One region of the Brevibacterium ammoniilyticum genome, then DNA from elsewhere that is predicted to be linked to it. Evidence: riboswitches for the same ligand, from Rfam matches in the RefSeq annotation. Region 1 holds a riboswitch; each other region holds the start of a gene.

Region 1 (6,456 bases):
TACTACACCTCGTTCGACAACAAGAAGATCGGCAACCTCCAGGGCCAAGCGCTCCTCGACGGACTCAAGGCCAAGGGCGTCGACCCGAAGTCGGGACCCGTGTGGATGGTCAACGGCGACCCGAAGGACCCCAACGCCGCCGACTTCAAGGCCGGAGCCGAGGAGACGCTCAGATCAGCAGGTGTCGACATCGCCGCCGACCACGACACCCTCGACTGGAATCCCGACGACGCCCGACAGTGGGTCGAAGGTCAGCTCCAGGGCGGTGGTCAGAAGCCGATCGCCATCTACGCCGCCAACGACGGCACCGCCGGCGGAGTGCTCGCCGCGACGACGAAGGCGAAGCAGGACCCCGTCGTCACCGGCCAGGACGCCGAGGTCGACGGACTCCAGAACATCCTCAAGGGCGAGCAGTACGCGACGATCTACAAGTCGATCCCACCGCAAGCCGAGTTCGCCGCCAAGGCCGCGACCGCCCTGGCCGGAGGGGAGGAGCCGAAGGCCGCGACGACGTACAAGGACACCCCGACCGACTTCGTCGAGGCCAAGGTCGTCACGAAGGACACGATCAAGGACATCGTCGGCGACCAGATCAAGGCCTCGGACATCTGCAAGGGAATCGAGAAGAAGCTCTGCCAAGACGCCGGAATCGAATAGGCCCCGATGACTTCCCAGACGAATGACCCGACGCCCGCTTCCGGGCGGGCGTCGGGGGACCCAGTGCTCGAACTGCGCGGCATCGCCAAACGCTTCGGCGCCGTCCAGGCCCTCACCGACATCAACCTCACCATCGGCCGCGGCGAGGTCGTCGGCCTCGTCGGCGACAACGGCGCCGGCAAGTCGACGCTCATCAAGATCATCGCGGGCGTCCACGGCGCCGACGAAGGCGAGATCCGCATGGGCGGGCGCCCGCAGCGGTTCTCCTCACCGAAGGACGCCCAGAAGGCCGGGGTCGCCACGGTCTTCCAGGACCTCTCCCTGTGCGAGAACCTCGACGTCGTCGCCAACCTCTTCCTCGGCCATGAGGCCACCCGCGGCGGCGTCCTCGACGAAGTGACCATGGAGGCGAAGTCGTGGGAGCTCCTGCGCAGCCTCTCGGCGAAGATCCCGAGCGTGCGCGTGCCCATCGCCGCCCTCTCCGGGGGACAGAGGCAGACGGTCGCGATCGCCCGGTCCCTCCTCGGCGAACCCTCCATCGTCATGCTCGACGAACCGACCGCCGCCCTCGGAGTCGCCCAGACCGCCGAGGTGCTCAACCTCATCGAACGCCTCCGGGACCGTGATCTCGGGGTGCTGCTCGTCAGCCACAACATGGCCGACGTCCAAGCCGTCTGCGACCGCGTCCACGTGCTGCGCCTGGGCAGGGACGCCGGGGACTTCCCCGGTGACGAACGCACGGATGTGCTCATCGCCGCCATCACCGGCGCCAACGACAACGTCGTGACCCAGCGTGCGGCGAGGAGGGGTGAGCGCCGATGACCCGCAGCTCGTTCATCACCGACGAACGGATCTTCGACGAGGGGTTCGTGCGCACCTTCTTCCGGCGGATCAAGGAGGGCCAGCTCGGCTCGTTCCCCGTCATCCTCGCGCTCATCGTCATCGTCGTCGTCTTCCAGTCGGCGAACAGCAACTTCCTCTCCCCGGCCAACCTCGTCAACCTCTCCACGCAGGTCGCCTACCTGGCGATCCTCGCGCTCGGCATCAACCTCATCCTCCTCCTCGGCGAGATCGACCTCTCGCTCGCGCAGCTCGGCGGGCTCGCGGCCTCGGTGCTCGGTGTGCTCGTCGTCCGGCAGGACGTGCCGCCGGTCATCGCGCTGACGATCATCCTGCTCCTCGGCCTCGTCGTCGGGGCGATCCAGGGCTGGTTCTTCGCCGTCGTCGGCATCCCCGCCTTCGTCGTCACCCTCGCCGGCCTCCTCGCGTTCACGGGGCTCACCCTCACCGTGCTCGGCACCCAGAAGAACCTCTCGATGGCCGACACCTTCGCCTTCGACTTCGCCAGCTACTACTTCCCGGCGATCTGGGCGTACGTCTTCGGGGCGATCGCGGTCATCGGGTTCGGTGCGGGGCTCGTCTACTCGAAGCTGCGGCGCCATGCGCAGGGACTGGACAGTGCGAGCTGGCTGGCCGTCATCGTCCGCATCGTGCTGCTCACGGCGATCGTCTTCGGCTTCCTCATCCTCGTCAACCAGGACTTCGGTCTCGCCCTGCCGTTCTTCCTCATGATGGTCATCGCGATCGTCATCGACCTCGTGCTGCGCAAGACGCGCTACGGGCGTTCGATCTACGCCGTCGGCGGCAAGGTCGAGGCCGCGCGGCGGGCGGGCATCCCGGTGACATGGGTGCGCATCAGCGTCTTCATGACCGCCGGCGTCCTCGCCGCACTCTTCGGCTTCGTCAAGGCCGGAGTGACGACGAACGCCGGATCGACGCTCGTGGCGACCCAGGATCTGCTCAATGCGATCGCCGCGGCCGTCATCGGCGGCACCTCCCTCTTCGGCGGACGCGGCACGGCCTGGGCGGCGGTGCTCGGCGCGTTCGTCGTCGGCGCCATCAACAACGGCCTCTACCTCATCGGCTTCAACTCCGACGCGCAGCAGATCATCACCGCCCTCGTCCTCCTCACCGCCGTCGTCATCGACGCGGTCAGTCGGCGCGGCCAGCGTTACGTCGGCAGGGGATAGTCGCCGAAGCGGACGGACGGCAGCGTTCGAATTCACCGAGACCGCCTCTTCGCGTCGAGACCGCGCCTCCAGGCATTCGGTCTCGCTCATCTACGCGGGCACGATGCGCAATCCCGTGGGCCGCTGACGCGGAGAGCGCTTCGGGCTCACTTCGATCTCGAGGGCACAGTTCACGAACTGTGCCCTCGAGATCGAAGTGAGCTGGAGGACTGTGCAGGCGCCGAGGCGGTCCGGCAGCATCGCCCGCCGCGTGGCCCGCGCATGCGCTGCCCGCGTCGCCGCCGCCTCGGCGCTCCTGATACAGTCGAAGGCAATGACATGGGGTGCCCGGGGAATCGCGCCGGGCTGAGAGGACACCCATCGAACCTGATCTGGGCCATGCTAGCGAAGGGATCGTCATGACCGACCTCGATCTGTCGTCGGCGCACGCACGTCTGCGCGCGTCGAACCCGCTCATCCAATGCATCACGAACACCGTCGTGCAGCAGTTCAGTGCGAACGTGCTGCTCGCTGTCGGGGCGTCTCCGGCGATGCTCGACCACGACGCCGACGCCGCACAGTTCGCCCACCTCGCCGGCGGGCTGCTGATCAACTTCGGCACGGCGACGAACCAGCAGTTCCTCGCCGCCGACGCCGCGATCGAAGCCGTCACCGCCGATGCGAAACCCTGGGTCCTCGACCCGGTGAGCATCGGTGCCGCCGATTTCCGCACCACCCGGATCCGCCGGGCCGCTGCCGCCGGACCCACCGCGATCCGCGGCAACGCCTCGGAGATCGCGGCACTGGCCGGCGCCGGTGCCGGCGGGCGCGGAGTCGAATCCACCGACGAAGTCGACGCCGTGCTCCCCGCCGCCGCCGACCTCGCCCGCGCGACCGGCGCGATCGTCGCCGTCTCGGGTGCCCGTGACGCCGTCGTCGCCCACATCGACGGGGTCGACCATGTCGCCCGCATCGACGGCGGACACGCGTTCATGCCGCTCGTCATCGGCACCGGGTGCTCGCTCGGCGCCGTCACCACCGCCTACCTCGCCGCGGTCCCTCCGGCGGGGACGAGTTCGCAGGCCGGACCGGCAGGCGTGGGAGCGCTCGAGAGGTTCACCGCCGTCGTCGCCGCCCACGCGCATTTCGCCGTGGCCGGTGAGGCCGCCGCGACCGGGGCACTGGGTCCGGGCCGGTACGCCATGAACTTCCTCGACGCCCTCTTCACCACCGACGACGACCGCATCGCCCGCTCCCGCGTCGCGGTGACGGCGGCATGAGCGCGGCACTCGACCGCCTCGCCGGCATCGACACCCGCCTCTACCTCGTCACCGACTCCGCGCAGTGCGCCGAGGCCGGTCGGACGGTGGCCGAGACCGTGCGCTCCGCGGTCGCCGGCGGGGTCGGCATCGTCCAGGTCCGGGACAAGGACATCGACGACACCGAGTTCCTCGTCCTCACCCGTGAGGTCGTCGCCGCCGTCGCCGAGGCGGTGGCCGGCACCGACCGCCGGGTCCCCGTCTTCCTCAACGACCGGGTGGCCGTCGCCGGGCGTCTGCGCGAGGAGGGCACGGACGTCCACATCCACGTCGGCCAGTCCGACACCCCCGTCGCCGAGGTGCGCGCCCTCCTCGGCGACGCACCGCTCGTGGGTCTCTCGGCCGCCGAGGACGCCGAATTCGCCGCAGCCCGGGCCACCGGAGCGGTCGACCTCGTCGGCATCGGCCCCGTCTTCGACACGACGACGAAGGCCGACGCACCGGCCGGGATCGGCCCGGACCGCCTCGGCGAACTCGTCTCACAGGCAGGACTGCCCGCGGTGGCGATCGGCGGGATCGACGCGACACGCGTCCCGGACCTGCGCGGCCTGGGTCTCATCGGCGTCTGCGTCGTCTCGGCGATCTGCCGCGCCGCCGACCCCGAACTCGCCGCGGCCGAACTGCTCGCCGCCTACGGGGACGGGGGAGCGGTATGAGTGTGCGCCCGCCGATCGCGCTCTCGATCGCCGGCACCGACCCGAGCGGGGGAGCGGGCATCCACGCCGACCTCAAGACGTTCACCGCCCTCGGCGTGCTCGGGACCACGGCGGTCACCGCACTCGTCGCCCAGAACACGCACGGCGTCTCCCGGGTCTACCCGATCGACGAGGACTTCGTCACCGATGAGCTCGACAGCGTCCTCAATGACATGCCCGTCGATGCGACGAAGACCGGAATGCTCGGTTCGCGCTCGCTCGTCGACCTCGTCGTCGACCGGGCCTCGTCCTCGGATTTCGGGTTCTTCACCGTCGACCCGGTCATGGTCGCGACCTCCGGGCATCGGCTCCTCGAGGCCGAGGCCGTCGACTCCGTGCGCACCCGACTGCTCCCGGTCGCCGACCTCATCACCCCGAACCTCCCCGAGGCGGCTCTCCTCCTCGGCGACGACGTCGACGAAGCGCAGACTCCAGGGCAGATGCGCGAGCAGGCGCGGGAGCTCGTGGCCCGTGGAGCGCAGGCGGTGCTGCTCAAGGGCGGGCACGCGCGCGACGGAGAAGTGGCCGACATCCTCGTCACCTCGGACGGTGAGATCACCGAGTTCGCGCACCCCCGGATCACGACGGCGAACACGCACGGCACCGGCTGCACGCTCTCGGCGGCGATCACCGCCGAGGCGGCCGTGCTCCGGCAGGCGGATCCCGGCTCCCGGCTGAGCCCCGAACAGGTCCGCGGTGCCGTCGAACGGGGCCTGGACTTCCTCGCCCGGGCCCTCGCCTCGGCGGCGGACTGGCAGGTCAGCCTCGACCCCGCCGGTGCGCACGGACCCGTCGACCACCAGGTCGACATCACCAGGCGCTGAGATCGGCATCCCATCCACCCCGAACCGCCCGGAGAGCGCTGCCGCGTTGCGGCCCCTGCACCATTCTGCGACGATCACCAACGACCCGAGGAGACTCACTGATGACCACGAACTTCGCCGTCGGCCCGAACACCACCGAACTCTGGGAGCATGTGCGCCCGCTCGTCGAAGAGATCGAGGCGCTGCCGTTCCTCACCCAGCTCGCCGACGGCAGCCTCGACCCGGTGGCGTTCGCGAACTACATCAACCAGGACAGCATCTACCTCAGCGGGTATGCGAAGGCGATGTCCTTCCTCGCCGGGAAGACCACGGATCGGGACGAGTCCCGGTTCTGGTCCACCTCGGCGGCGGAGGCGATCACGGTCGAAGAGGACATGCACGCTCAGCTCCTCTCCGATGCCCGGCTCGGGCAGGCGCTGACCGACCTCGAGGCGAACGACCGGTTGGGAGCCTCGCCGACGACGCTCGGGTACGTGTCCTTCCTAGTCGCCACCTCGGCGACCCGGTCCTACGGGGAGGGTGTCGCCGGGGTGCTGCCGTGCTTCTGGGTGTACGCGCACATGGGCAAGGTGCTCATCGAACGCGCCGGGGCGATGAGCGAGGACCACCCGTACCGCACCTGGGTGCAGACCTACGACTCCCCGGAGTTCGACGAGTCGACCAGGAAGGCCGTGACGATCCTCGAACGGGAGCTCGAGCGGGCGCCCGAGGACGAGCTGACCCGGATGCGGGCCGCCTTCGAACGCGCCTGCGTCTACGAACTCCACTTCTGGGCCTCGGCGCACGCGATGCAGACCTGGGACGCCGCGGTCTTCGCGGTGTGAGGCCGGTCCCGACCCGCAGGGCGGGTGCCTGGCTCGGGAACCCTCCTACGCTGTCCCTTCGCGGCGATCGTCGACGATGCGGGTGAGCGGACCCAGCTGGCCGAGCGCCATCCACCCGCGGCACAGGG
Region 2 (6,456 bases), on a different contig from region 1:
TGATGTCGATGAGTTCGGGCGAGATCTCACGCTGGGCGTGCTCACGGGCCTTGAACTCCGCCAGCTGTTCCTCGGTGGGCAGTTCGCCGTTCCAGATGAGGTAGGCGACGTCCTCGAAGCTGCGTTTGGCGGCGAGCTCCTGGACGGGGTACCCGCGGTAGGTCAGCGAGTTGGTTTCCTGGACTACCTTCGAGATGGCCGTGGTGTCGACGACGACGCCGGCGAGGCCCTTCCTGATTTCTTCGGTCACTGGTGACCCTCCTGTGAGAAGTTGAATACGGCCGCGTCGAAGTCGTTGTACGCGGCGTAGTCGATGGTGTCGTAGAGGTCCGCCCGGGTCTGCATCCCCTCGAGCAGGTCCACCTGAGTGCCCTTGTCCCGAATCGTCTGCAGGCCCGATTTGATCGCACCCATGGCGATGCGCAGGGTCGTGACCGGGTAGATCACGAGTTTGACCCCGACATTCGCCAACTGCTCTGTGGTGAACAGTTCGCTCTTTCCGAATTCCGTCATGTTCGCCAGGATCGGCACGTCGACGCTGGCGGCGAATCGCTCGAATTCGCCGAGGTCCCGCATCGCCTCGGGGAAGATCATGTCGGCTCCCGCATCGACGTAGGCCTTCGCCCGGTCGATCGCGGCGTTAAGACCCTCACCGGCACGGGAGTCGGTGCGGGCGCAGATGACGAAGTTCTCGTCCCGGCGGCCCTTGACGGCGGCGGCGATGCGCTTGTTCATCTCCACCGTCGTCACCACCTCCTTGCCGTCGAGGTGGCCGCAGCGCTTCGGGTTGACCTGGTCCTCGAGGTGCATCCCGGAGATCCCGGCGTCCTCGAACTCCTGGACGGTGCGGGCGACGTTCATCGCCTCACCCCAGCCGGTGTCGGCGTCGATGAAGGTCGGCAGGTTCGTCACCCGGGCGATCGCACGACCGTGGTCGGCCACCTCGGTGAGGGTGGTCAGACCGATGTCGGGCACACCCATGGCCGCGGAGAACGCGCCGCCGGAGATGTAGACGCCCTCGAAGCCGATCTGCTCGATGATCTGTGCGTTGATCGGGTTGATCGCCCCGGGGAACTGGACGATCTCGTCACCTGCCAGCAGCTCCCGGAAGCGGACCCGGCGTTCGGCCGGTGTCGTCGTGGCCCCGAGCATCAGAAGATGCCCTTCGAACCGCTGTGCTTCAGTCCCTCGACTGCGAAGCTGAGCTGGCCGACGCCGGCGGCGTCGAGGCTCTCGAGGTTCTCGGCGAGGTCGAGGAAGCGGTTGGCCTCCGCCTCGGTGAGGATGCCCTCGGACAGGGTGCGGAACTTCTCGACGTAGTTCGCACGGACGAACGGGCGGGCGCCGAGCGGGTGGGCGTCGGCGACGGCGATCTCGTCGGTCAGCGTCGACCCGTCCTCGAACTCGATCTCCACGCGACCGCCGAAGGCCTTCTCGTTCGGATCGGTCGAGTGGTAGCGGCGGGTCCACTCAGGGTCCTCGGTCGTCTCGATCTTGTGCCACAGGGCCACGGTCTCGGGACGTCCCGCGCGTTCGGGCGAGTACGAGTCCTCGTGGTGCCAGCCGCGGTCCTCGAGCGCCACGGCGAAGATGTACATGATCGAGTGGTCGAGGGTCTCCCGGCTGGCCTTAGGGTCCATCTTCTGCGGGTCGTTCGCACCGGTGCCGATGACGTTGTGGGTGTGGTGCGAGGTGTGGATGACGATGCGCTTGATCGTCGACAGGTCCTCGATCTCCCCGCCGAGCTTGCGGGCGAGGTCGATGAGCGCCTGCGCCTGGTATTCGGCGGAGTGCTCCTTGGTGTAGGTGTCGAGGATCGCGCGCTTGGCTTCGCCCTTGGCCGGCAGCGGGATCGTGTAGCGGGCGTCGGGGCCCGAGAGGATCCAGGCGATGACACCGTCCTCGCCTTCGTAGATCGGGTTCGGCGCGCCTTCGCCGCGCATCGCACGGTCGACGGCTTCGACGGCCATCTTGCCCGCGAACGCGGGAGCGTGGGCCTTCCACGAGGAGATCTCGCCCTTGCGGGACTGACGGGTCGCCGTGGTCACGTGCAGGGCCTGCTGGATCGCCTGGAAGGTGACCTCGGTGGGCAGGTGGAGCATCGCGCCGATGCCGGCGGCGGCCGAGGGCCCGAGGTGGGCGACGTGGTCGATCTTGTGCTCGTGCAGGCTCATGCCCTTGACGAGGTCGACCTGGATCTCATAGCCGGTGGCGATGCCGTTGATGAGGTCGGGTCCGGCGATGCCCATGTGCTGGGCGACGGCGAGGACGGGCGGGATGTTGTCGCCGGGGTGGGAGTACTCGGCGGCGAGGAAGGTGTCGTGGAAGTCGAGTTCGCGCACGGCCACGCCGTTGGCCCAGGCCGCCCACTCCGGGGAGAAGCGGTCGGCAAGCGGCAGGCCGAAGATCGTCGCGCCGGGCGTGTAGGGGTGAGCCTGTGCCTGCTCACGGGCGTGGGTGGGGGCCGAGCGGTTGACCGAGGCGGCAGCGACCGCGGCGTTGTCGATGACGCGGTTGATCACCATCTCGGTGACCTCCGGCTCCACGGGCGTCGGGTCGGAGGCGACCTCGGCGATCTTCCAGGCGAGCTGGTCTTCGCGTGCGAGGTTCTCTGAGCTCTTGTGGGTACGGACCTCATGATCAATCATGGATAATCCCTTCAATCGTCCTTGACCGCGGCGGAACCGCTGCAGGCCTGCGAGTGGTTGACTCAACTGTAGGCCACGTCACTTCGGGGATGCGGCCCGGCCGGAGTTTTATCTTGACGTCAAGATACTTTACCCGACGGGTGTTCCCGGCCACCACCCCCGGGTGGGGCGGGACCGTGCCGATCGGGCAGGGTGAACTGTGACACAATCTGGGTATGACCCGCACTGCCCTCGACTTCGACGAGAACTGGTTCGACGACAACGAGTTCGCCCAGGTCCGCCGCCGTCTCCCCATCCCCTATGTCAATGCCGTTCCGGTCCGCGTGGGCGAGGCCGGCAACGTCGAACGGATCGGCCTGCTCCTGCGCAGCCTCGACGACGGCGTCCTCGGCCGGGAGGTCATCGGCGGACGGATCCGCTACCACGAGTCCATCCGCCAGGCGCTGCTGCGGCATGCGGAGAACGACCTCGGCCCACTCGCCCTGCCCGTCGTCCCGCCGGCCATCACACCCTTCCAGATCGCCGAGTACTTCCCCACCGAGGGCACCTCGTTGCTCCACGACCCCCGCCAGCATGCGATCTCGATGTGCTTCATCATGGAGGTCCGCGGCGAATGCACGCCAAGGGCCGACGCACTCAGCCTCGACTGGCTCACCCCCGAGGAAGCACTGCGCGAGGACATCGTCGCCGAACTCCGCCACGGACAGGAGCACATCCTGCGCACCGCGCTCACCTACCTCGGCTTCCCCACCTGAGGCAGCGCCCTCCGCCGAGAGCGCACTGTGCGATTCGCGCGCGGCGCCCACGACTCCTGGACGCTGAGTGTCGATTTCCGCGACCAGAATCGACACCGAGGGTCCAGAACTCGACACCCCGACACACCCACAGCAACCCGGCGGTCGCACGGCAACCCCCGCGGCCGCCTCGGCGACTTTTCTACACGCTGTAGAAACGCCCTGATAGACTGAAGTCGACGAGGACGGATGTGGTTTTCGGGGCCGTCGTCATCGTCAGGGTTGGTCAGGCCCCGTCGAGAGGACTGCCATGAACGCCGACTCCCATCGGATCCCCACCCGCCAGGCCGCCGCGAACCCGACCGACGACCGGGCCGCCGATCCCCGACCCGACGAATCCGGGCTCAACCGCGAACTCGGCGTCCTCGTCGGCTTCGACGGCTCGGAGCTCGCAGCCCTGGCCCTGCGCTACGGCGCCGCCGAGGCACTCCACCGCGGCGTTCAGCTCACGGTGGTCACCGCGTTCACGATGCCGCTGATGATCTACCCGAACATGGCCTCGATCCCCTCCGAACCCGAGGACGAGGCCGCGATGCGCGGAGCGGAGAAGCTGCTCGCCGAGGCGGCCGACCTCCTGCGCGACCATCCCGGACAGGTCACTTACGCCGCCGAGTCCGGCGACGCCGCAGGCGTGCTCGTGCGACTGAGCTCGAACGCCGAGGTCCTCATCGTCGGCGCCCGCGGTCGCGGCGGCTTCATCGGCCGCATGCTCGGCTCGGTCTCGACAGCCCTGCCGCCCCATTCGCACTGCCCGACGATCGTCGTGCCCAAGCACTCCGCCCGCCGTGAGGACTCGAGCGGATCGGTCGTCGTCGCCGTCGACGGCTCCGAGGCCGCCCGGATCGCGATGTTCACCGCCGCCGAGGTGGCCTCCTCCAGGCAGACGGGCCTCGAGATCGTCTCGGTGCTGCCGGCCGGTGAGGAATGGCTCTACTGGTACCCCGATCTCGAGGTCGGCGGGGATGTCGCAGACCGTCGGCAGAAGCAGCTCGAGACCGCCCTCTCGACGGAGGCCGATGCCCTCGGCGAGCAGTTCCCTGGTCTGCCGATCTCCACCTCGGTGGTCGTCGGGGATGCGGTCTCGATGCTCTCGGAGGCCACGAAGCGGGCCCAGCTCACGGTGCTCGGCACCCGGGGCCGCGGCGCGGTGAAGTCCGCGCTCCTCGGTTCGGTCTCCCGCGGAGTCCTCCACCATGCCGAAGGCCCGGTGATGATCGTCCCCAGCTGAGACGGGCCTGCGGGCCGGTGGTCGTGTTGTACAGTGGTGCCCACACGACAGGGGAGCGCCAGCAGGGGCGCTGAGAGTGCAGATGATGCTGCAGACCCTCGAACCTGATGCGGTTAGCACCGCCGAAGGAAGTCGAGACTCTTCTACCCCTCCTTGAGATACGAGGAGGCACAATGCCGAACACCACCGCGCCCGCGACATCCGCACCCGCGTACACCCAGGCCCCGCCGACGAAGAAGTGGCGGGTCGTCGACTACGTCGTCACCGCCGTCCTCGGCATCGCCGTGGGCCTGATCTTCTGGGTGCTCGCGGCGAGCTGGAAGGTCATCGAACTCGGCTTCCAAGCCTTCCCGCCCTCGATCGGGCTCATCGCCGGCCTGTGGGTGCTCGCCGGTCCCTTGGCCGGGGCGATCATCCGCAAACCGGGTGCCGCGCTCCTGTGCGAGGTCCTCGCCGCCCTCGTCGAAGGCGTCCTCGGCTCCCACTTCGGCTCGACCGTGCTGCTCTCGGGCTTCATCCAGGGCCTCGGCGCCGAACTCGTCTTCGCGGCCTTCGGCTACCGGAAGTTCACCCTGTGGGTGACGACGCTGTCCGGTCTCGTCGCAGCGGCCTTCATGGCGGTGAGCGAGAACATCCTCTACAACGCCGAATGGCAGCTGACCTACCAGTTCGCCTACGCCGCATGTGCGATCGTCTCCGGCATCGTCATCTCCGGCATCGGCGCCTGGTATGCCTACCGCGCGATCGCGAAGACCGGGGCGCTGAGCTCGTTCGCCTCCGGCCGCATGCGCTGATGGGTCTGCCGGTCCGCGCCCGCGGCTTCTCGTGGCGGCACGCCGATCGGGACGCTGCCGCGATCGGTCCCCTCGACCTCGACATCGCCGCCGGAGAGAAGGTCCTCCTCCTCGGCCCGTCAGGGGCGGGGAAGTCGACGCTGCTCCATGCGATCGCCGGGGTCCTGCCCGTCGAGGCCGGAGAGTCCACCGGTGAGATCCTCATCGGCGACGATGCCCCTGACCCCCGCCGAGGTGTCACCGGGCTCGTCCTCCAGGACCCCGATTCGCAGGTGATCTTCTCTCGCGTCGGCGACGACGTCGCCTTCGGCATGGAGAACCTCGGCCTGCCGGTCGAGGTCATCGACGAGCGCATCGGGTCGTCGCTGGCCGCGATGGGCCTCGACCTGCCCACCGACCATCCCACGGCGGCGCTCTCAGGGGGCCAGAAGCAACGTCTTGCGCTTGCCGGCATCCACGCGATGGCGCCCGAGGTCATCGTCCTCGACGAACCGACGGCCAACATCGACCCCGCCTCGGCGGCATCGGTGCGCGATGCCGTGCTCACGGCGGCCGCGGTCACCTCGGCGACGATGATCGTCGTCGAGCATCGGGTGAGCCTGTGGGCCGAGTTCGTCGACACCGTCATCGTCCTCGGCCGGGACGGACTGCTCGCCCAGGGCAGTCCGGTCGCGGTGTTCGGTGATCCCGAACTCGCCGAGGCGCTGCGGGCCTCGGGCATCTGGCTGCCCTCCGCGCAGTCACCGGTCGCACCGGATCGGGCACCGGCCGCCTCGGCGCCCGTGCTGCTGACGGCCTCCGGACTCAGCGTCGCCCGACCGCGCGCCCACGCACCTGCGGCCACGGACCTCAGCCTCGAGGTCTCAGCCGGTGAGGCGGTCGGCATCGTCGGACCCAACGGGGCGGGCAAGTCGACGACGGCACTGACCCTGGCCGGACTCGTCGAGGAGTTCTCCGGTGAGGTGCGCGCGCACGGCCCGCTGGCCGAGGGC
Region 3 (6,456 bases), on a different contig from region 1:
TGTTCGGTGAGCGCGGTGGGGCGATGCTCGTCGCCGGACGGTTCATCCCCGGCGGGCGCACCGCCACGACCATCGCCTCGGGCATGCTCCGCTATCCGCTCGGCCGGTTCCTCGCCGTGGACTTCATCGGCTGCCTCGCCTGGTCGGTCTACGCGGCCGGGATCGGCCTCCTCGGCGGGGCGATGTTCCGCGACCAGCCGCTGTGGGGCGTCGTCCTCGGCGTCGGCATCGCCTTCGTCCTCACGGGCCTCGCCGAGGCCGTCCGCCGTCTGCGCGGAAGGCGGGCAGGCCGGTCGGCTGGGACGCAGCCCGACCGGTCCGCGGCGGGTTCCGCGGACGACCACGGTGCCGCCGAGCCGGTCAGTCCGATCGGTCGATCTCGCCTGCTCGCAGCTGTACGAGAGTGAGGTCGAGCAGCGGCGTCGCCACCCCGAGTCCGGCCGCCGTGGCCGCGAGGTGGCCGAGGATGTGCTCGGTCTCGTTCGGCAGTCCCGCCGTGACGTCACGGTAGAGGGACGAGGTGAACGACGAGCCCTCCGCGGTGAGCATCGACAGGGTGGCCGCGCGGGCGCGGGCGGAGACGGGGTGTCCTGCCCGCATCGCCACGGCTTCGAGTTCGTCGATGATCGCCACGACGTGGGGTTCGCCTCCGGCGGCCATGATCGCTCCGACAGGGGCGCGGAAGAGGCAGGTGACGACTCCGGCCGCGGCGATGAACACCCATTTCTCCCACAGCGCATCGTCGACGGAGTCGATGACCTGGAGGCGGAAGCCGGGAACGTCGAGGGCCTCGACGATGGCGGCCGGCACCTCTCCCCCGCCGAGGCGACCGATCGTCATCGTCGCCAGATCCGTCATCTGCACGACGTCGTATCCGCGCATCGTGCCGACGATCTTGACGAGCCCGCCGAGCACCTGGTCCGGGAACTCCTCGCGCAGCCGGTCGATATGGGCCATCCCGTTGAGGAACGGGATGATGAGCGTGTTCGGACCCACCGCGGGCCGCAGGTCGTCGATGATCGACTCGAGTCCCCCGGCTTTGACGGCCAGCAGGATGAGGTCGGCAAGCTCGGAAGTCGCGGCGAGCTCCTCGGCGGTGACCACGACCACCGGGTTCGTCCGGTCCTCGTCAGGGCCGATGAAGCGCAGACCGGAGGCGCGCAGCGCCTCGGCACGTTCGCCGCGGACGAGGAAGGTGACGTCGCGACCGGCTTCGACCAGACGGGTGCCGAAAGCTCCGCCGGTGGCGCCGGCGCCGGCGATGAGGATCCTCACAGTGCACCTGCCTGACTGCGGGTGAGTTCGCCGCGCAGCTGCGCGGCGGCTGCGGCAGGGTCGGCCGCCTCGGTGAGGGCACGGACGACGACGATGCGCTCGGCTCCCGCCTGCCGGACGGCGTCGAGGCGCTGCCCGGAGGCGATCCCGCCGATCGCGAACCACGGGGTGGTCACGGTGCCGGCGATGGTCGTCAGCGGTTCGAGGCCGACGGCAGGCCGGCCCGGTTTCGTCGGGGTCTCCCACACGGGGCCGAGGCAGAAGTAGTCGATCTCCGGGTCCGCCTCGGCGGCGAGCGCCTGGTCGACCGAGTGCGTGGAGCGGCCGAGGAGGACGTCGGGTCCGAGGACACGGCGGGCCTGGGCGCTCGTGAGGTCATCCTGCCCGACGTGGAAGACGTCGGCGCCGACGAGGAGGGCGACATCGGCGCGGTCGTTGACGGAGAAGAGCCTTCCGTGACGCCGGGCCGCGTCCCTGAGGACCTCGAGGGCGGCGATCTCCTCGCGGGCTTCGAGGGCTTTGTCCCGCAGCTGGATGATGTCGACGCCTCCCGCGTAGGCGGCGTCGAGGAACTCCGGCAGATCCCCCTGTCTCCTGCGGGCGTCGGTGCACAGGTAGAGGCGGGAGTCGGCGAGCGCTCGCTGCCGCTGTGCGCGGGTGATGTCTCGCTCTGCGGTGGACGTTGTCATCGCGGGAACCATGCTCCTAGAGTAGAGGAGTTCGCGGGAGCCTCGCATGGGAGGCTGAGAGGGCTTCGTGCCGACCGTCACACCTGATGCGGGTCATGCCGCCGGAGGGAGAATCGCATGCACGTCATCGTCATCGGGGCCGGGATCATCGGCCTGGCCACGGCGTGGGAGCTCGAGTCCCGGGGAGCCGCGGTCACGGTCGTCGACCCGCAGCCGGGTGAGGGAGCGACGTACGCGGCGGCGGGAATGATCGCCCCAGCTGCAGAGATCGCCTGGGGCCAGTCCCCGCTCTTCCCGCTCATGCGCGCCTCGGCCGCGCTCTACCCCGACTTCTCAGCCCGGTTGGCCGCCGCCTCCGGCGACGACCTCGGCGAGACTGCGGCGGAGACCCTCGTGTGCGCCGGCGACCGTGCCGACCTCACCACTCTGCGCGAGCTCCGCAGCCTGCAGATCCGGGCGGGTTCCGCGGTCGAACTTCTCACCGGGTCCCAGGCCCGTGCTCTCGAACCGGCGCTGGCGCCGGGTGTGTGCGGTGCCGTGCGGATCCCCGGCGACCATGCGATCGACCCCCGCAGGGTGACCGCTGCCCTGCTCGGTCTGCTCGCCGAGCGCGTCGTGCGCATGGAGGCCATAGAGATCGTGCGCACCGCGGGTCGGACCACCGGGGTGGGCCTGTCCGACGGGAGCCTGCTCACCGGCGACCAGGTCGTCATCGCCGCCGGGGAGGCGGGCAACGCGATCGCCGAGGCGCCCCTGCTGCCGCTGCGCGCCGTCCACGGCGACATCATCCGCCTCCGCAGCGACCCCCAGTCGCCGCCGCTGCTCACCCGCACGATCCGCGGACTCGTCGCCGGCCGACCCGTCTACATCGTGCCCCGACCCGACGGGGAACTCGTCCTCGGGGCCACCTCACGCGAGGACGGTCGCCCCGGTGTCCTCGCCGAAGGCGTCCACCGGCTCCTCCACGACGCCGAACGCCTTGTGCCCGGACTGCTGCGCGCAGAGATCACGGAGATCACCGCCCGCGCCCGTCCCGGGTCCCCCGATGACCTGCCGATCATCGGGCGCACCGATCCCGGCTGCGTCGTCTCCACCGGATACTTCCGACACGGAGTCCTCCTCGCACCGCTGGGCGCGAGACTCGGCGCCGACCTCGTCCTCGACACCGACTCCGAATGGCTGCCACCGGGTGCTCTCGAGAGTCTTTCCCCCGAACGGTTCGAGCGCGAGCCGGCGCCTGCACACTGACATCGACCACCACTGCGGACTGCTCCACCGACCCACCACTGCAAGGAAGACACCATGATCATCACCCTCAACGGCGAGAGCCGGGAACTCGAAGCGGGCACCACCGCCCGCGCGCTCGTCGAAGACGTCACCGGTCGACAGCTGACACCCGACGGCACCCCGGCCGACGGCGGCCGCCTCGGTGTGGCACTGGCCATCGACGGCGAAGTCGTCCGCCGCGGACTCTGGGCCGACTTCACGATCGAAGGCGGGCACACCGTCGACCTCGTCACCGCAGTGCAGGGAGGCTGAGATGAGCTGGACGATCGACGGCACGACCTTCGACTCCCACCTCGTCATGGGCACTGGTGGGGCGAGCACCCTGACCATCCTCGAAGACGCACTCACCGCCTCGGCGACAGAGCTGACGACGGTCGCGATCCGCCGCTTCGACGCCGAAGCCCGGGACTCGGTCTTCGCCCTGCTTCAGCGGCTGCACATCCGGGCCCTGCCCAACACCGCCGGATGCTACACGGCCCGCGACGCCGTACTCACCGCACAGCTGGCCAGGGAGGCGCTCGAGACCTCGTGGGTCAAACTCGAGGTCATCGCCGACGAGGACACACTGCTGCCGGACCCTGTCGAGCTCTTCCGCGCCGCCGAGGAACTCGTCCTCGACGGCTTCGAGGTCTTCGCCTACACGAACGACGACCCGGCGCTGGCGAAACGGCTCGAGGACGCCGGAGTCGCGGCGGTCATGCCCGCGGGTGCCCCGATCGGTTCGGGACTGGGCATCCTCAACCCCCACAACATCGAAACGATCGTCTCCCGCGCGCAGGTGCCCGTCATCCTCGACGCGGGCATCGGCACGGCCTCGGACGCGGCGCTGGCGATGGAGCTCGGGTGCACGGCGGTGCTGCTCGCCTCCGCGGTCACCCGCGCCCACGACGCACCGGCGATGGCCCGGGCGATGGCCCTGGCCGTCGACGCAGGACGCCTGGCCGCCTCGGCCGGCCGCATCCCCAAGCGTCCCCTCGCCCTCGCCTCGTCGCCGGAGACGGGCCTGATCGACTCGGTGGAGAACCTGGTGATGGGACCGTGAGCGGCGCCCCGGTCCTCGCCCCTCTCGTCGAGCCCGTCGCGCAGCTCTCCCGGGAGGAGGTGACCCGCTATGCCCGGCACCTCAGCCTGCCCGAGGTCGGGGAGATCGGGCAGCGGCGCCTGCGCGGGGCCCGGGTCCTCGTCATCGGTGCCGGCGGGCTCGGAGCACCGGTGCTCCAGTACCTCGGGGCGGCGGGCATCGGCCACATCAGCGTCATCGACGACGACCGGGTGGAGACCTCGAATCTCCAGCGCCAGATCCTCCACCGGGATGCCGACGTCGGTCGGCCGAAGGTCGAATCGGCCAGGGATGCCCTCGTCCGTCTCGACCCGCACCTGTCAGTGGAGGCAATCGACGACCGGCTCACCCCGGACAATGCCCTGAGTCTCTTCGCCGCCCACGACCTCGTCATCGACGGTGCGGACAACTTCGCGACCCGGTACCTGTCGAACGATGCCGCCGAACTCACCGACACACCGCTCGTCTGGGGCACGATCTTCCGCTTCGAGGGTCAGGTGAGCACGTTCGTGCCCGGGCACGGGCCGATGCTGCGCGACCTCTTCCCCGACATCCCGGACGCTGATTCGGTGCCGAGCTGCGCCGAGGGCGGGGTGCTCGGGGTCCTCTGCGGCCTCGTCGGGTCGACGATGGCCGCCGAGGCGATCAAGCTCATCTGCGGCATCGGCGAGCCGCTCATCGGCCGCCTCCTCCGCTGTGATGTGCTGACCACGGCGTTCACGACCCTGCGCTTCTCCGCCGACCCGGACCGAAGGGCCGTCACGGACCTCGCCGAGGTGACTGCGGCCTGTGCGGCACCCGCCGTGACCGCTGCTCCCCCGGTGGCCGAGGCGACTGTCGCCGAGGTGCGGGACGGCAGCGGTGGGGCCGTCATCGTCGACGTCCGCGAGTCGTGGGAGCGGCAGATCGTGAGCATTCCCGGCTCTGTGCACGTGCCGCTGGCCGCGATCGTCGCCTCCGGATGGCCTGCCCTCGCCGAGGCGGTCGGCGGTGCCGCAGACATCGTCCTTCACTGCCGGTCAGGGGTCCGTTCGGCCACGGCTCTCGAGGCGGCGGCGCCCGGTGCCCCGGCTGGGGTGCGCCTACGGTCATTGGCGGGCGGGATCGAGGCGTGGACTGCGGCCGCGGCTGACGACCAGCAGCCCTGACCAGAGACGACCCCAATGGCCCCCGCTGACTTCATCGTCTCTGAAATCACGATCACCTTCTATGACAGTCGACATAGCGCGAACTATGATCGATGGCAACTCTGATCGAGGAGGCGCCATGCCGAACAACCCCCGCGAGCGGATCGTCGCCGGAGCCGCGGACATGCTCGCCCGGGGCGGACTGGCGCGCACGAGTGTGCGCGAACTCGCCCGTCATGCCGACACTCCGTTGGGGTCGACCTACCATTACTTCCCCGAGGGCAAGCCGCAGCTCGCCCGTGAAGCCGTCGAGTATGCGGGCGAGTCGATCTCGACGATGCTCGAAGCGGCTCTGCAGGACGGGCCCGTCGACGGTCTGCGCAGTCTGCTTGCGGTCACGCGCACGATGCTCATCGACAGCGAGTTCGAAGCCGGGTGCCCGGTGTTCTCGGTCGCGGTGACGGAGTCGCGCTCCGGATCGACGCAGGGTGCCGTCGACGCCGCGAAGGAGTCCTTCTCCCGCTGGGAGAGGGCGCTGCGGGTAAGCCTCGTCGAGGCGGGTGTCGACAACGACGACGCCGAGGGGATCGCCGCTCTCACCGTGTGCTCGTTCGAGGGCGCGGTCGGGGTGTGCCGGGCCGAGGGCAGCACTCGGGCACTCGACACCGTCGAAGACTTCCTCACTGGCCTCATCACGCACGCGCTGCCGCCTGCCGACCACCGGTGACCGTGCGGCACCCGCGGTGCGAAGTCGGGTGCGGTGCGGGAACGAGCGCCTGCGGTTCGGGGTCGCGTGCCCGCGGTTCGAGCTCAGGTGAGTGCGCTCAGTCGGCTGCGGAGACCGCGTTCTCCTGAACGCATGACCGCGGAGTGCAGTCCTGCGGAGAGGGGGCGCACCAGCCGTGGCAGGAGGCGTTTCGTCGTCACGCACCACACGGCGTCGATGACGGTGAGCGGACCCGAACTGTCGAGTGTCCACACACCGCGGCCCCGCAGATCGCCGTCGCAGTCGAGCACG

What was found. Region 1 has a riboswitch for thiamine pyrophosphate ahead of thiM (hydroxyethylthiazole kinase). Riboswitches for the same ligand answer to the same signal wherever they lie in the genome.
Region 2: it holds a riboswitch for thiamine pyrophosphate, as region 1 does, so the genes downstream of both, AAHA49_RS12610 (ECF transporter S component) here and thiM (hydroxyethylthiazole kinase) in region 1, are expected to answer to the same signal.
Region 3: it holds a riboswitch for thiamine pyrophosphate, as region 1 does, so the genes downstream of both, thiO (glycine oxidase ThiO) here and thiM (hydroxyethylthiazole kinase) in region 1, are expected to answer to the same signal.

The regions. Positions count from the first base shown of each region.
Region 1 is NZ_BAABNP010000002.1:151,233-157,688, reverse strand. Features, by position in the region: gene AAHA49_RS02750 (substrate-binding domain-containing protein) at 1-657, shown strand, start outside; gene AAHA49_RS02745 (ATP-binding cassette domain-containing protein) at 664-1,479, shown strand; gene AAHA49_RS02740 (sugar ABC transporter permease) at 1,476-2,687, shown strand; TPP riboswitch at 2,997-3,098, shown strand; gene thiM (hydroxyethylthiazole kinase) at 3,086-3,946, shown strand; gene thiE (thiamine phosphate synthase) at 3,943-4,641, shown strand; gene thiD (bifunctional hydroxymethylpyrimidine kinase/phosphomethylpyrimidine kinase) at 4,638-5,504, shown strand; gene AAHA49_RS02720 (TenA family protein) at 5,606-6,328, shown strand; gene AAHA49_RS02715 (hypothetical protein) at 6,374-6,456, opposite strand, start outside.
Region 2 is NZ_BAABNP010000010.1:62,378-68,833, forward strand. Features, by position in the region: gene AAHA49_RS12585 (bifunctional 2-methylcitrate synthase/citrate synthase) at 1-250, opposite strand, end outside; gene prpB (methylisocitrate lyase) at 247-1,152, opposite strand; gene AAHA49_RS12595 (MmgE/PrpD family protein) at 1,152-2,648, opposite strand; gene AAHA49_RS12600 (DUF4916 domain-containing protein) at 2,864-3,403, shown strand; gene AAHA49_RS12605 (universal stress protein) at 3,693-4,670, shown strand; TPP riboswitch at 4,710-4,818, shown strand; gene AAHA49_RS12610 (ECF transporter S component) at 4,844-5,464, shown strand; gene AAHA49_RS12615 (ABC transporter ATP-binding protein) at 5,464-6,456, shown strand, end outside.
Region 3 is NZ_BAABNP010000001.1:309,483-315,938, reverse strand. Features, by position in the region: gene AAHA49_RS01475 (DedA family protein) at 1-407, shown strand, start outside; gene AAHA49_RS01470 (ketopantoate reductase family protein) at 361-1,275, opposite strand; gene thiE (thiamine phosphate synthase) at 1,272-1,964, opposite strand; TPP riboswitch at 1,988-2,091, shown strand; gene thiO (glycine oxidase ThiO) at 2,082-3,212, shown strand; gene thiS (sulfur carrier protein ThiS) at 3,267-3,503, shown strand; gene AAHA49_RS01450 (thiazole synthase) at 3,505-4,293, shown strand; gene moeB (molybdopterin-synthase adenylyltransferase MoeB) at 4,290-5,459, shown strand; gene AAHA49_RS01440 (TetR/AcrR family transcriptional regulator) at 5,578-6,165, shown strand; gene AAHA49_RS01435 (SRPBCC family protein) at 6,249-6,456, opposite strand, start outside.